Regions from separate parts of the Lentzea sp. NPDC059081 genome, predicted to be linked through region 2. Evidence: riboswitches for the same ligand, from Rfam matches in the RefSeq annotation. Region 2 holds a riboswitch; each other region holds the start of a gene.
What was found. A riboswitch is a leader RNA that binds a small molecule or an ion and turns the genes downstream of it on or off. The one in region 2 is predicted to bind thiamine pyrophosphate.
Positions count from the first base shown of each region.

Region 1: another riboswitch for thiamine pyrophosphate. It lies ahead of thiC (phosphomethylpyrimidine synthase ThiC); the one in region 2 lies ahead of ACFWV3_RS33465 (thiamine ABC transporter substrate binding subunit).
Region 3: another riboswitch for thiamine pyrophosphate. It lies ahead of thiO (glycine oxidase ThiO); the one in region 2 lies ahead of ACFWV3_RS33465 (thiamine ABC transporter substrate binding subunit).

Region 1 is NZ_JBHYGW010000017.1:85,403-90,145, reverse strand. It holds gene ACFWV3_RS30710 (peptide deformylase) at 1-279, shown strand, start outside; gene ACFWV3_RS30705 (aldo/keto reductase) at 276-1,211, opposite strand; gene ACFWV3_RS30700 (LysE family translocator) at 1,299-1,901, shown strand; TPP riboswitch at 2,611-2,733, shown strand; gene thiC (phosphomethylpyrimidine synthase ThiC) at 2,725-4,365, shown strand; gene thiD (bifunctional hydroxymethylpyrimidine kinase/phosphomethylpyrimidine kinase) at 4,362-4,743, shown strand, end outside.
Region 2 is NZ_JBHYGW010000020.1:121,983-126,725, reverse strand. It holds gene ACFWV3_RS33475 (ABC transporter ATP-binding protein) at 2-955, opposite strand; gene ACFWV3_RS33470 (ABC transporter permease) at 955-2,562, opposite strand; gene ACFWV3_RS33465 (thiamine ABC transporter substrate binding subunit) at 2,538-3,539, opposite strand; TPP riboswitch at 3,533-3,645, opposite strand; gene ACFWV3_RS33460 (4a-hydroxytetrahydrobiopterin dehydratase) at 3,678-3,971, shown strand; gene ACFWV3_RS33455 (mannosyltransferase) at 4,185-4,743, opposite strand, start outside.
Region 3 is NZ_JBHYGW010000017.1:79,138-83,880, forward strand. It holds gene ACFWV3_RS30645 (NADP-dependent oxidoreductase) at 1-825, opposite strand, end outside; gene ACFWV3_RS30650 (TetR/AcrR family transcriptional regulator) at 887-1,432, shown strand; gene ACFWV3_RS30655 (dioxygenase) at 1,425-2,186, opposite strand; gene thiE (thiamine phosphate synthase) at 2,218-2,856, opposite strand; TPP riboswitch at 2,883-2,994, shown strand; gene thiO (glycine oxidase ThiO) at 2,998-3,975, shown strand; gene thiS (sulfur carrier protein ThiS) at 3,972-4,172, shown strand; gene ACFWV3_RS30675 (thiazole synthase) at 4,174-4,743, shown strand, end outside.

The sequences.
Region 1 (4,743 bases), on a different contig from region 2:
GTGCCCGGCGAGGCGTACCCGACCGGACGCGCCCGTTGGGCGAAGGTGACCGGGCTCGACCTCGACGGACAGCCGTTCGAGGTCGAGGGCACCGGCTTCTTCGCGCGCTGCCTGCAGCACGAGACCGACCACCTCAACGGCTTCACGTACCTCGACCGCCTCGTCGGCCGGTACAAGAAGGAGTCGAAGCGGATGCTGCGCGACAACGACTGGAACCGGCCGGACCTCGACTGGGACCCGGCCGACCCCGCGAACTTCGGCGACGACGAAGAGGACTAACGCAGCACCGACTCCACCTGCGCCAGCTCGTCCGCCGACAGCGGGCCGAACGCCAGCGCACCCGCGTTCTCCTCGACCTGGGCGACCGTCCGGACACCGGGGATCGGCACCAGCCGGGGAGAACGCGCCCAGAACCACGCCAGCGCGCCCTGCACCAGCGTGCGGCCGCCGGACGTCAGCACGTCCCGCACGGCCTCCCGCGCCGCGAAGTACGACGGTGACGGCTTCCCGTCGACGAAGAACCGCAGCCAGTCCGGGTTCGTGACGCGCACGTCGTCGGCCGGCAGTTCGACGAACGTCTCCCGCGCCAGCAGGCCCATCGCGAGCGGGCGGCGGCACAGCACCGCGAACTCCCCCGCGTACATCTGCGGGTTGTCGAACAGCAGGTTGATGTCCGCCTGCGCCGCGATCCCGTGCTCGCCCGCGCAGAAGAACCGCGCCCGCTCGACGTCGTCCGTGCTCCACCCGTAGGCGCGGATCTTGCCCTCGGCGACCAGCACCTCGCACTCGTCCCGCAGCAGCGCCGCCTCCTCGAACGACAGATCGCCCACGTGCAGCTGGTACAGGTCGATCCGGTCGGTCCCGAGCCGCCGCAACGACCCCTCGACGGCGCGGCGCAGGTACGCGACCGACCCCTCGTTGCCGGTCATCCGGCGTGCCGAAGCGTCGAACCCGCACCCCCACTTCGTGGCGATCACCACCTGGTCACGCACGGTCGCAAGCGCTTGCCCCACCACCGTCTCCGCGTGCCCGCAGCCGTAGACGTCGGCCGTGTCGAACAACGTCACGCCCAGCTCGACCGCCCGCTGCAGCGCCTTCACCGACTCCACGTCGTCGGCCGGTCCCCAGCCGACCGGCAGGCCGTCCGGGCCCGAGAACGGACCACCCATGGCCCACGTGCCGAAACCCAACTTCCCCAGTTCCAAGGTCATGCCGACCACCGAACATCCTGGAGCGCGCTCCAGGTCAACCCGCCGCTTCCAGGAAAAGCAATTGCGGCCGGAGCGACCATCAAAGGCATGCCACTCGAAAACATCGTCGCCTTCGTCGCGGCCTCGTTCCTCATCGCACTGTCGCCAGGACCCGGCACGGCCATGGTCCTGCGACAGTCGGTGCACGGGCGGAAAGCCGCGCTGGCGACGGTGTTCGGCATGGAGGTCGGCGTCGCCTGCTGGGCGGTCGCGGCCGCACTGGGCCTGTCCGTGCTGCTCACGGCGTCCGAGATCGCCTACCACGGACTGCGGATCGCCGGCGCGGCCTTCCTGATCTACCTCGGCGTCAAGGCGTTGATCAGCAAGAGCCTGCCGGACGCGGAACCGCCGCCCGCGAGCCACGCGTTCCGCAGCGGGCTGGTCGTGAACCTGGCCAACCCGAAGCTCGGCGTCTTCGCGATCTCGTTCCTACCGCAGTTCGTGCCTGCCGGGGAGGCCGGCCAGGGGGTTCTGCTCTTCCTCGCCGTCGGCTGGGTCGTCATCGACACCGTCTGGTACCTGGTCATCGTCTCGATCCTGCACACCATCCGCGGCTGGCTGAGCCGGCCGCGGGTCCGTCCTGCTCTCGAGAAGCTGTCGGGCGGCGTGCTGCTGGCGCTCGGAGTCAGGCTGGTACTCGACCCGCGTTGAGATCGGGTCGCCCCGGCGCCAGAACAGCTCGGGCAGCCCGGCCAGCTCGGCCAGGGTGTGGCAGGCGGCCAACGTCTCGTAGCCGCCTGCCAGCACGTGCGCGCGGATCCGGTCCAGGCGGCCGAGCTCGATCACCTCGCCGGCGATCAGGAACGGCAGCACCAGCTGCCAGGCCTGCACCACGGCCGGACGGCGCCGGTGGGGTGCGCGGAGAGCGGCGCGGGCGACGCGGAGCAGGTGCTCGTTCGCGCTCATCGTGTGCGGGTGCGCCGAGTGGTCCCAGTGCCACCGGCGCTCCTCCGTCACCGCGCACCGCACGCACTCGACGGGCCCGGTGCCGAGCTCGGCGCCGCAGCGTGAGCACGCCAGCAGCGTCATCGCCCAGTCCACGCACGTCCACGGGTACTGGCCGACGTCGGCGGAGGTCACCAGCTCGGCCAGCTCGCGGTCGGCGAGCTGCGACGACATCCGCAGCGCCTCCCAGTCGGCGAGCCAGAACTGGTCGAGCAGCTCGGCGCAGAAGCCGCAGTCGGGGTAGCCGCGTCCTGCCAGCTCACCGCACGAAGGGCATGCCGAGACCACGGCGGGACGTTGACCGCGACGCGCGCCGGGCGGGAACGGCTGATGATCCGCCACGGGAGAAGATTAGGGCCAAACCGTGCCCTTGGCAGCTGTGGCGCGCGCTGACTATGGTCGGTTCTCGACAACTCAACAAGAACGCGGGAGCTCGCGCCTGAGCGGGCTGAGAGGGTGACTGGCAGTAGTGCCGGTGTCACCGACCGCCTGAACCTGACCGGGTAATGCCGGCGTAGGGAGGAATGTCGTGACGGCACTTGACGACCGTTCGGTCAAGCCCAGTGTGACCACCGGCCCGATCTCGGGCTCTCGCAAGGTCTACCGCGAGGGTGTGCCTTTCCGCAGGGTGGAACTGACCAACGGCGAGCATGTCGATCTGTACGACACTTCCGGTCCGTATACCGACGAGAACGCGACCATCGACGTCCACAGTGGACTGGCTCCGCTGCGCGCGGGGTGGGTCGCCGCACGGGAACCGATCAACGGAGCTGTCAGCCAGCTCGCGTACGCGAAGGCAGGGGTCATCACCCCGGAGATGCGCTACATCGCGACGCGGGAGAACCTCGACGCGGAGTTCGTCCGCGAGGAGGTGGCCATCGGGCGCGCGGTCATCCCGTTGAACCGCAAGCACCCCGAGGCCGAGCCGATGATCATCGGCAAGAAGTTCCTCGTGAAGATCAACGCCAACATCGGCAACTCCGCCGTGTCGTCGTCGATCGAGGACGAGGTGGACAAGATGGTGTGGGCGACCCGCTGGGGTGCCGACACGATCATGGACCTGTCCACCGGCAAGCGGATCCACGAGACGCGCGAGTGGCTCCTGCGCAACTCCCCCGTGCCGGTCGGCACCGTGCCGATCTACCAGGCGCTGGAGAAGGTCAACGGCGACCCGGCGGCGTTGTCGTGGGAGGTCTACCGCGACACCGTGATCGAGCAGTGCGAGCAGGGCGTCGACTACATGACCGTGCACGCGGGCGTGCTGCTGCGGTACGTGCCGCTCACCGCGAAGCGCGTCACGGGCATCGTCTCGCGCGGCGGGTCGATCATGGCCGCGTGGTGCCTCGCGCACCATCAGGAGAGCTTCCTCTACACGCACTTCGAGGAGCTCTGCGACATCCTGCGCACCTACGACGTGACGTTTTCGCTGGGCGACGGGCTGCGGCCGGGTTCCATCGCGGACGCCAACGACGAGGCGCAGTTCGCGGAGCTGAAGACCCTGGGCGAGCTCACGCACATCGCGCGGGCGAAGGACGTCCAGGTGATGATCGAGGGCCCCGGCCACGTGCCGATGCACAAGATCGCCGAGAACGTCCGGCTCGAAGAGGAGTGGTGCGGCGAGGCGCCGTTCTACACCCTCGGCCCGCTGGCCACGGACATCGCACCGGCCTACGACCACATCACGTCCGCGATCGGCGCGGCCCAGATCGGCTGGCTGGGCACCGCGATGCTCTGCTACGTCACGCCGAAGGAGCACCTCGGCCTGCCGAACCGCGACGACGTGAAGACCGGCGTGATCACGTACAAGATCGCTGCCCACTCCGCGGACCTCGCCAAGGGCCACCCCGGCGCCCAGGACTGGGACGACGCGCTGTCGAAGGCGCGCTTCGAGTTCCGCTGGGAGGACCAGTTCAACCTGTCGCTCGACCCGGACACCGCGCGCTCGTTCCACGACGAGACGCTCCCTGCGGAACCGGCGAAGACGGCGCACTTCTGCTCGATGTGCGGGCCGAAGTTCTGCTCCATGAAGATCACGCAGGACGTGCGGCGCTACGCCGAGGAACGCGGACTGTCCACTGTGGAGGCGATCGAGGCGGGCATGGCGGAGAAGTCCGACGAGTTCGCCGGCACGGGCAACAAGGTCTACCTCCCGGTCGTGGAGACTTCGTGACCACGGCACCACCCAGGGTCCTCACCATCGCCGGAAGCGACTCCGGCGGTGGTGCGGGCATCCAGGCCGACCTCCGCACGTTCTTCGCGTGCGGAGTGCACGGCTGTGTCGCGCTCACGGCCGTGACGGTGCAGAACTCGCTGGGCGTCACGGGCGTCGCGGAGATCCCGCCGGACACGGTCGCGGCGCAGGTCATCGCGGTGGCCGAGGACATCGGGCTGCAGGCGGCGAAGACCGGGATGCTGGCGTCGTCGGCCATCATCGAGGCCGTCGTGCCGGCGCTGGACCGCGTCGGGATCGGCCGCTCGGGCAGGACGCCGTTCGTCGTCGACCCCGTGTCGGCATCGATGCACGGCGACCAGCTGCTGGCCGACTCGG
Region 2 (4,743 bases):
TCTAGCCGATCCGCGCGACCCCGTCGAGATCGATTGCCAGCCGCACCCGGTCGCCGATCTCGCTCATCGGGCCGACGGCCTCGTACTCCTCGCCGCCGATCTCCACGAGCATCCTGACGTGGTCGCGCCGGTGCACCCGCTCCAGCACCGTGCCCTCCAGCACCCCGTCGGGGTCGACCCGCAACGCCGTGGCGCGCAACCCGACCCGTTCGGCGTCCAGCCCCACGAACGAGCCGGGCACGAACCTGGTGCAGCCCAGGAACTTCGCCGTCTCCACGTCCACCGGTGACGACCACACCTCCGCCGGCGGCCCGACCTGCACGATCCGGCCGCGCGACATGATCGCGACCCGGTCGGCCAGCGTGAACGCCTCGTCGTGGTCGTGCGTCACGACCAGCGCCGTCGTGGCCGCCTCCCGCAGCAACCGCGCGAGGTCGACCGCGAGCTGCTCGCGCAACGCCCGGTCCAGCGCCGACAGCGGTTCGTCCAGCAGCACCAACCGCGGCGACGGCGCCAACGCCCGCGCCAGCGCGACCCGTTGCTGCTCACCGCCGGACAGCTGGGTCACGCGGCGGTCCGCGTACCCCTCCAGCCCGACCAGCTCCAGCAACGAGAGCACCCGCTTGTCGCGTTCTTCCCGCTCCACCCCGCGCATCCGCAGCCCGAACGCGACGTTGCCCGCCACCGTCCGGTGCGGGAAGAGCTGCCCGTCCTGGAACACCAGCCCGAACTCGCGCCGGTGCACCGGAACGCCCGCCAGGTCGGCGGAATCCCACCGCACCGCACCAGAAGAAGGCTTCTCCAACCCCGCGACCGTGCGCAGCAACGTCGACTTGCCGCACCCCGACGACCCGAGCAGCGCCACGACCTCGCCGTCGGCCACCGACAACGACACGTCCGACACCGCCACCGTCCGTCCATAGCGGACGGTGATCGAGTCCAGCTCCAGCGCCATCAGAACTCCCCGCTGCTCGGCACGCGCAGCCGTTCGACCAGCAGCACGCACCCGACCGTCACGACCATCAGCAGCGCGCACGCCGCGTAGGCCATCTGGCTGTTCAACTCACCGGGCCGCGACATCAGCCGCGCGATCACCACCGGCAACGTGGGCGCGTCCGGGCGCGCGAGGAAGCTCGTCGCCCCGAACTCCCCCAGCGCCACGACGTACCCGAACCCGGCCGCCGCGGCCAGCGAGCGCCCGGCCAACGGCAGGTCGACCTCGCGCCACACGCGGAACGGCGAGGCGCCCAGCGTCGCCGCCGCCTGCCGCAGCCGTTCGTCGACGGCCCGCAGCACCGGCAGCACCATCCGCACGATCAACGGCGTCACGACCAACGCCTGCGCCAGCGGCACGAGCATCGGTGACGTGCGGAAATCGCCCGGCAACGCGTCCATCGTGATCAGGTAGCCGAACCCGACGGTCACCGCGGAGACGCCCAACGGCAGCATCAGCGCGGTGTCGAGGACCTCGGCGAAGCGGCTCCCGGACCGCCGCAGCCCGACCAGCACCACCGCCGAGAACACCCCGACGACCAGCGCCACCAGGGTCGCGTCGAACGCCGTCCGCACCGAGTTCAGCGCCGCGTCGATCCCGGTCACCGCCAGCGTGCCGCGGTCGCCGCGGGTGTTCAACGCGACGTACCCGGCGAAGCTCCAACCGTCCCGTGTGGACAGCGAACGCGTCACCAGCCCGATGACCGGCGTCAGCAACGCCACCACGACGGCGACCGCGGCGGCCACGACGTACCACTCTCCGCCGGACGGCCGCCGCGCCAGCTCTTCCCTGCCGCGCAACGACAACGCGGTCTCCCGCCGGCGCCGGGCCAACGCCCCGAGCACCAGCACCGCGAGCACGGCCACGAACTGCAGCAGCGACAGGGCCGCCGCCCCGGACAGGTCGAACAGCTCGACCGTCCGCAGGTAGATCTCGGTCTCCAGCGTCCGGTACCGCGACCCGCCGAGCACCAGCACGACACCGAAACTGGTGGCGCAGAACAGGAACACGACGGCGGCGGCCGACCCGATCGCGGGTGCCAGCGCGGGCAGCACGACGGACACGAACGCCCGTGGCCGGGAAGCCCCCAGCGCGCGGGCCGCGTCCTCGGCCCGTCGATCGGTGTGCGCCCACAGCCCGCCGACGGTCCGCGCGACCACGGCGACGTTGAAGAACGCGTTGGCCAGCACGATCGGCAGCACCCCGCCGTCGGGCCAGAACGTCCGGAAAGCCAGGCCCACCACCACGGTCGGCAGCACGAACGGCACCATCACGGCCGCCCTGACCACCCCGAGCCCGCGCAACCGGCAGCGTGCCAGGACGAACGCCACGGGCAGCCCGGCGACGACGGCCACGATCGTCGACGCCAGTGCCTGCCCGAGCGTGAACCCGACCAGCTCCCACGTGTCGCCCTCGACGAGCGACTCCAGGACGCCGCCTTCGCGCAGCCCGAGCGACACGATCGCCACCACGGGCCACGCGAAGAACAACCCCAGGAAGGCCAGCGGCAGCAGTGACGCCGCCGACCACCCCGTGCGGGACGTCAGCCCTGCACCAGCTTGCGCCACTGCTCGACCCACGCTTCGCGGTTGCCCTTCACCTTGTCCGCGGGCAACGACTGCGGAGAGGTGGGCAGCGGCGCGTCCTTGGTCCACGACTCGGGCAGCGCGACGCCCTCGCGCGACGGGTAGACGTACATCTGCTCGGCCACCTGGGCCTGGAACTTCTCGCCCAGCAGGAAGTCGAGGACCTTCTTCGCGTCCTCGGGGTTCTTGGCTCCCGCCAGCACGCCCGCGTACTCGACCTGGCGGTAGCAGGTGTCCAGCACGGCCTTGGTCTTGCCGCCCTCCGCGGACGGCGACGACGCGTACGACACCACGATCGGCCGGTCGCCCTTGGTGGCCGAGAACTCCTGGTTGTAGGCCTCTTCCCAGCCGCTCACGACCTTGACGCCGTTGGCCTTGAGCTTGGTCCAGTAGTCCTGCCAGCCGTTCTCGCCGAACTTCGCGACCGTGCCGAGCAGGAACGCGAGACCGGGCGACGAGGTAGCCGGGTTCTCGACGACGAGCTTGTCCTTGAACTTCGGGTCGACCAGGTCCTCGTACGACTTCGGCTCGACGCCGCCGAGCTTGGCCGGGTCGATGTTCAGGCACACGTCGCCGACGTCGACGGCGTGCAGCTTGTTCGAGGTGTCCGCCTGGTAGCGCTGCGCGCCCTTCGACGCCTCCGGCGAGGCGTACTCGGCGAACACGCCCTCGCTCAGCGCCCGCGACGCGAACGTCGAGTCGACGCCGAACGCGATGTCGCCGATCGGGTTGGACTTCGTGAGCACCAGCTTGTTCGTGAGCTCACCGGCGTCCCCGCTCGCGAGCTGCTTCACGGTGATCCCGCTCGACTTCTGGAACTCGTCCAGCACCTCGGGCTTGACCACGAACGAGTCGTGCGTCACCAGCGTGACCTCGTGCGACTGCGGCGCGGTCGACGACCCGGCCGAGCACCCGGTCAGCGTCGCCGCCGCGACGAGGACAGCGAAAATCCTTCTCACGTCAAATCTCTCCCTACGCCGGTATGACCCGGATCAGGTGGACGGTCGAGGGCTTGCGAGCCCTCCTCTCAGCCCGGCGCTTCACCGGACTCCCGTGGCAAACGCGCAGCTTACGTGACGTGGTGGGACGATCAGGACATGGCCGAGCTGTTGAGCGACGATCAGTTGGACGACGTGCTGCCGAAACTGCCCGACTGGACCGCCCAGGACGCGTCCCTGGTGCGGACGGTGGAGCTGGAGAGCTTCGCGCAGGCGATCATGGTCGTGAACCGGGTCGCGGAGATCGCCGAGAACGACAACCACCACCCGGACGTCGACATCCGTTACAAGACACTGACATTCCGCCTGAGCACGCACTACAAGGGAGGAATCACCGCCCTGGACGTGACGCTCGCCGAGGAGATCGACGGAGTCCTGGACGCCCTGGCCTGATTCGGTCAGGACGTGCGCTGCCGTCGTTCACCCGCGTCGCCCTGGCGGACCACGACCAGGCGATGCTCGACCACTCCTCCGGTCGTACCGCAGCCTGAAGGCTCGGGCGTGCTCGACCGCGCCACCTACCTGCCGCTCGTGTCGAAGGGCTGGGAGGCGTTGCAGACCGGCCTGCTCAGCTGGACCGCGGCCCGCGACTCCTGGCGACCAGCCTCAGCCGGCGACTCGGCTGGTTTCGCCGTCGGCGGCTTCCTCGTCGCGGGGCAGCAGGTCGCCCTGCTGGCGCCGGGTTGCCAGGCCGATCGCGACCAGCGTGAGCAGGCCCGCCGCCGGATAGCCCCAGCCAAGGACGACGAAGACCCACGGCCGCGGGAAGTCCCAGATGTTCGGCTGGGCCAGCAGCAGGAACGAGATCAGGTAGCCGCCGGTCAGCACCACCCACAGACCGGCGGTGATCTTGCAGAGGAGGTGTCCGCCCTCGTAGACCAACCACAGCAGGGCGGGCACCATCCACACCCAGTGGTGGCTCCACGAGATCGGCGAGACCAGCAGGCCGAGCATCTGGACGCTGATGATCAGCGCCAGCACGTCCTTGGTCTTGCTCACGGCGAACCACGTCAGCGCCGCGGCCACGAGCACGGCGACGAGGTAGATCGGCCCGGTCTTGACGTCGTAGCCGACCGTCCGGCTCAACGCACCGCGCATCGACTGGTTGATCGCGCTGCCGACGGGCCCGACCCGGCTGGCGTCCCCGAGCAGCTGGAACCAGAAC
Region 3 (4,743 bases), on a different contig from region 2:
CGGGAAGACACCGGCGAGCGGCACGGTGAAGAGGCCCTTCTCGGCCAGTGCAGCCGCGTCGGCGAGGCCGTGCAGGGCCTGGCGGAACGTGCCGGGGTCCGCCATGAAGGACGTGCGGACGCCTTCCGGAGGTGCCATGTCGGCGATCGTCAGCACCCGGTCCGGCGCGCCCGCGATCGTCACCAGGTCCGCGATGGTGCCGGCGCAGTGCAGCACCGCGTCCACCTCGCCCACCCGTTCCGTCAGGCCCTCTCCGTAGACGACCGGGGTGGCGCCGAGGCTCGCCACGAAGTCCTGGGTCGCCGGGCCGGCGGTGCCGATCACCCTCACGCCCCGCGCGACGGCCAGCTGGACCGCGAGCGTGCCGACACCGCCCGCCGCTCCGGCGATGAGCAACGTCGTCCCGTCGTTGAGGCCGAGCAGGTCCAACGCCCTCGTGGCGGTCTCGGTGTTCGCCGCGGCGCCGCCGGCCTGTTCCCAGCTCAGGGCGGCCGGCTTGGGTGCCCACGCGGCCAGCACGGCGTGGTCGGCGTTGGCGCCGCCGAGCTTCCCCAGGTCCACGATGCCGAAGACCTCGTCGCCTTTCCGGACGTCGGTCACGCCTTCGCCGATCTCGTCGACGACACCCGCCGCGTCCACGCCCGGCACGTGCGGGAGGGGAACGCGCCGCCCGAGCCGTCCTGAGCGCAGCGCGGTGTCGGCCGGGGTCACGCCCGACGTGCGCACGGCGATCCGGATCTGGTTCCTGCCCGCGTGCGGTTCCGGGGCGTCGGCGACCTTCAGCAGGTCGGCGGGGCCGTGGTCGAGGTACTGGAGGGCTCGCATGGCGGCGAAGTTAGTGGAACAGGGCGTCCGCTTAGTCCAAACTGAGACGGTGACGGCGGAGATGACTCACAACCTGCGTTCGGACGCCCGCGACAACCGCGACCGGATCCTGGAGACGGCACGGGAGACCTTCGCCGCGGACGGACTCGACGTGTCGATGAGAGAGATCGCGCGTCGTGCCGGAGTGGGTCCGGCGACTCTCTACCGGCGGTTCCCCACCAAGGAGGCGTTGGTGGTGGAGGTGTTCTCGGAGCAGATGCACGCCTGCTCGGCGGCGGTCGCGGCGGGACTCGCGCACCCCGACCCGTGGGAGGGGTTCCGCCGGACCGTCGAGGAGGTCTGCGTCGTCCACGTGCTGAACCGGGGGTTCGCGGCGGCGTTCACGAGCGCGTTCCCCAGGGCGATCGACTTCGCGACCGTGCGCGCCACGGCGTTCCGTCAGCTCGCGGAACTCGTGCGGCGGGCTCGGGAGACCGGCCGGCTGCGGGCGGACTTCACCGTGGACGACCTGGTGTTGCTGCTCATGGCGAGCAGCGGCGTGCGTCTGTCGACGACGGCCGCCGCCCGCCGGTTCGCCACCCTGTTCCTCGAAGGCGTGGCTAGCTGAACTGCACGGACCGCTTCGACAGGCCGTACCAGAAGCCGTCGACGCTGGTCTGCGCCTTCTCGTCGCTCGCGGCACCCAGCGCCACGAACAGCGGGGCGAAGTGCTCGGTCCGCGGGTGCGCGATGCCGGCCGCGGGGGCCTTCTGCTGGAAGTCGAGCAACGCGTCGACGTCGCCGTTCGCCAGCTGCTGGTGGGCCCAGTCGTCGAACTCCCTAGACCACGACGGCGGCTCGTAGTCCGGTCCGGCGGGGAAGTTCACGCAGCTCAGGTTGTGGGTCATGAAACCGCTGCCGACGATCAGGACGTTCTTGTCCCGCAACGGCGCGAGCTTGCGGCCGACCTCGTGCAGCTTGCGCGGGTCGAGCGTGGGCAGCGACATCTGCAGCACCGGCACGTCCTCGTTCGGGAACATCTCCTTCAGCGGCACGTAGGCGCCGTGGTCGAGACCGCGCCCCTCGTCCTGCTCGACGTGGCCGCCGAGGAGCTTGCGCACGTCCTCGGCCAGCCCCGGTGCGCCCGGCGCCGCGTAGGTGACCTGGTAGTAGCGCTGCGGGAAGCCCCAGAAGTCGTAGACCAGCGGCACGGTCGTGGTCGCGCCGATGGTGGTCGGCGCCTCCTCCCAGTGCGCGGAGACCATGAGGACGGCCTCCGGGCGCGGCAGGGTGGCGGACCAGTCCTTGAGCTCTCTGGTCCACGTCTCGTCATCGGCCAGCGGGGGTGCCCCGTGGCTCAGGTACAGCACTGGTGCGCTCACGTCGTCGAGCGTACGCCGATTAGTTCAAGTTTCAACTATCAAGTTCGAGTTTGAACGACTCGGCGGCGGTGCGCGGGTCCTCGGCGTCGGTGATGGCGCGGACGACGACCACTCGGGTGGCGCCGGCTTCCTTGACCTCGCGGAGGTTCTTCAGGTCGATGCCGCCGATCGCGAACCACGGGCGTGTGGACTTCGTGGCTCGGACGAGGTCGAGTCCAGGTGCGGGACGGCCGGGCTTCGTCGGGGTCGGCCAGCACGGGCCCGTGCAGAAGTAGTCGACGCCGGGTTCGTCGGCCGCCGCGCGCATCTGGTCGACGTCGTGCGTGGAGCGGCCGATCGCCATCTCGTCGCCGATGATCCCGCGGGCGAGCGGGACGGGGAGGTCGTCCTGGCCGAGATGCAGCACGTCGGCTCCCACGGCGTGGGCGATGTCGGCGCGGTCGTTGACGGCGAGCAGCTTCGCGTGGCGTTCGGTGGCCTCGGCGAGGACCTCGATCGCCTCGATCTCCTGCTTCGCCTCGAGTGACTTGTCCCGCAGCTGGATGACGTCGACGCCGCCCGCGAGGACCGCGTCCGCGAACTCGGCCAGGTCGGGCCGGTTCGGGGTGCAGAGGTAGAGCGTCGCGTCGGCGAGTCGTTGCCTGATCAGGTTTCCGTCGAGTCCTGGCACGCACGCACGTTAACCGTTATGTTGAAGTCGGTCCGCACGGGAGCCTGGAGAACACCGGGCTGAGAGGGAGCGTGGTTCGCTCCGACCGTCGAACCTGATCCGGGTCATGCCGGCGCAGGGAGCGTGAATGCCTTGAGCAGTGTGGAAGTGGCCGTCGTCGGTGGCGGTGTCATCGGTCTGTCCGTCGCTTGGTTCGCGGCGCGGGCCGGGTTCTCGGTGTCCGTCAGCGATCTCGGGTCGCCGCACGCCGGGTCGCGGGTCGCCGGTGGGATGCTCGCTCCTGTCGCCGAGGCGTGGCACGGCGAGGAAACCGTTACGTCGCAAGGGGTCGAGGCCCTGGCTCTGTGGCCGGAGTTCGCGGCCGACCTCGGGGTCGAGCTGTTCGACCAGGGGACGATCACGATCGGGACGTCGCCCGGTGACCTCGCCGACCTGCGTAGGATCGTCGGATTGTTCAACAATTCGGAGGTAGAATTGTTGAACAATCGAGCGATCCGACAACTCGAACCCTCGCTCGGGCCGGCGGTGCGCGGCGGGATGCTCGTGCGGGGTGATCTCGCTGTCGACAACCGCGAGCTGCTTTTCGCTCTGCGCAAGGCTTGTGTCGACGCGGGTGTGACGTTCGACTCCACTGTGGACGGACGGGTCGTGGTGATCGCCGCGGGGGCGTGGAGCGGGTCGCTGCACCCGGCGCTGCGGGACGTGGTCCGGCCGGTGAAGGGCGAGATCCTGCGGCTGTCGTGGCGGCCGGGCGCGTTGCCGCCGCCGACGAGGACGATCCGCGGGTCGGTGTCCGGGCGGTCCGTGTACCTGGTGCCGCGCAAGGACGGTCTGGTCGTCGGCGCCACCCAGTACGAGGCGGGGTTCGACACCGACGTGTCGGTCGCGGGCGTGCGGGATCTGTTGCGGGACGCGGAAACCGTGCTGCCGGGCATCGCCGAGTACGCGCTGACCGAAGCCGCCGTGGGGTTCCGCGCGGGCAGTCCCGACAACGTGCCCGTCGTGCGCTGGCTCGAACCCGGCGTCATCGCGGCGACCGGCCACCACCGCAACGGACTGCTGCTGGCACCGCACACCGCTCGTCACGTCGTCGGGCTGCTGCAGGGAGGAAGCTCGTGAAAGCACAGGTCAACGGCACCGCGCGCGACTTGGCCGACGGCACGTCGGTGGCCGCGGTGGTGTCGCTCGTGGGCGCTCCCGAGAAGGGCGTGGCCGTCGCGCTCGACGGTGCCGTGGTGCCGAGGGCGTTGTGGGAGAAGACGATCGTGCCGGACGGCGGCGTGGTCGAGGTGCTGACCGCGGTCCAGGGAGGCTGACGTGGACGACCCGTTGATCATCGCCGGCCGGGAGTTCCGGTCGAGGCTCATCACCGGCACCGGCGGTGCCGCCAACCTCTCCGTGCTGGAACGGGCGCTGGTCGCGTCCGGGACCGAGCTGACGACCGTGGCGATGCGCCGGGTCGACGCGGCGGGCCGGACCGGCGTGCTGGAATTGTTGCGGCGACTGGGAATCGACGTGCTGCCGAACACCGCCGGCTGCCGCACGTCCGCCGAGGCCGTGCTGACCGCGCAGCTCGCCCGCGAGGCGCTGGAGACGAACTGGGTCAAGCTCGAGGTCGTCCACGACGAGGAGACCCTGCTGCCGGACCCGGTCGAGCTGCTCGACGCGGCCGAACGGCTGGTGGGCGACGGTTTCGTCGTCCTGCCGTACACGAACGACGACCCGGTGCTGGCGCGCAAGCTGGAGGACGTCGGCTGCGCCACCGTCATGCCGCTGGGCTCGCCCATCGGCACCGGCCTCGGCATCCGCAACCCGCACAACATCGAGCTGATCACTTCCAGGGCGGCTGTTCCAGTAGTTCTCGACGCGGGCATCGGCACGGCGTCG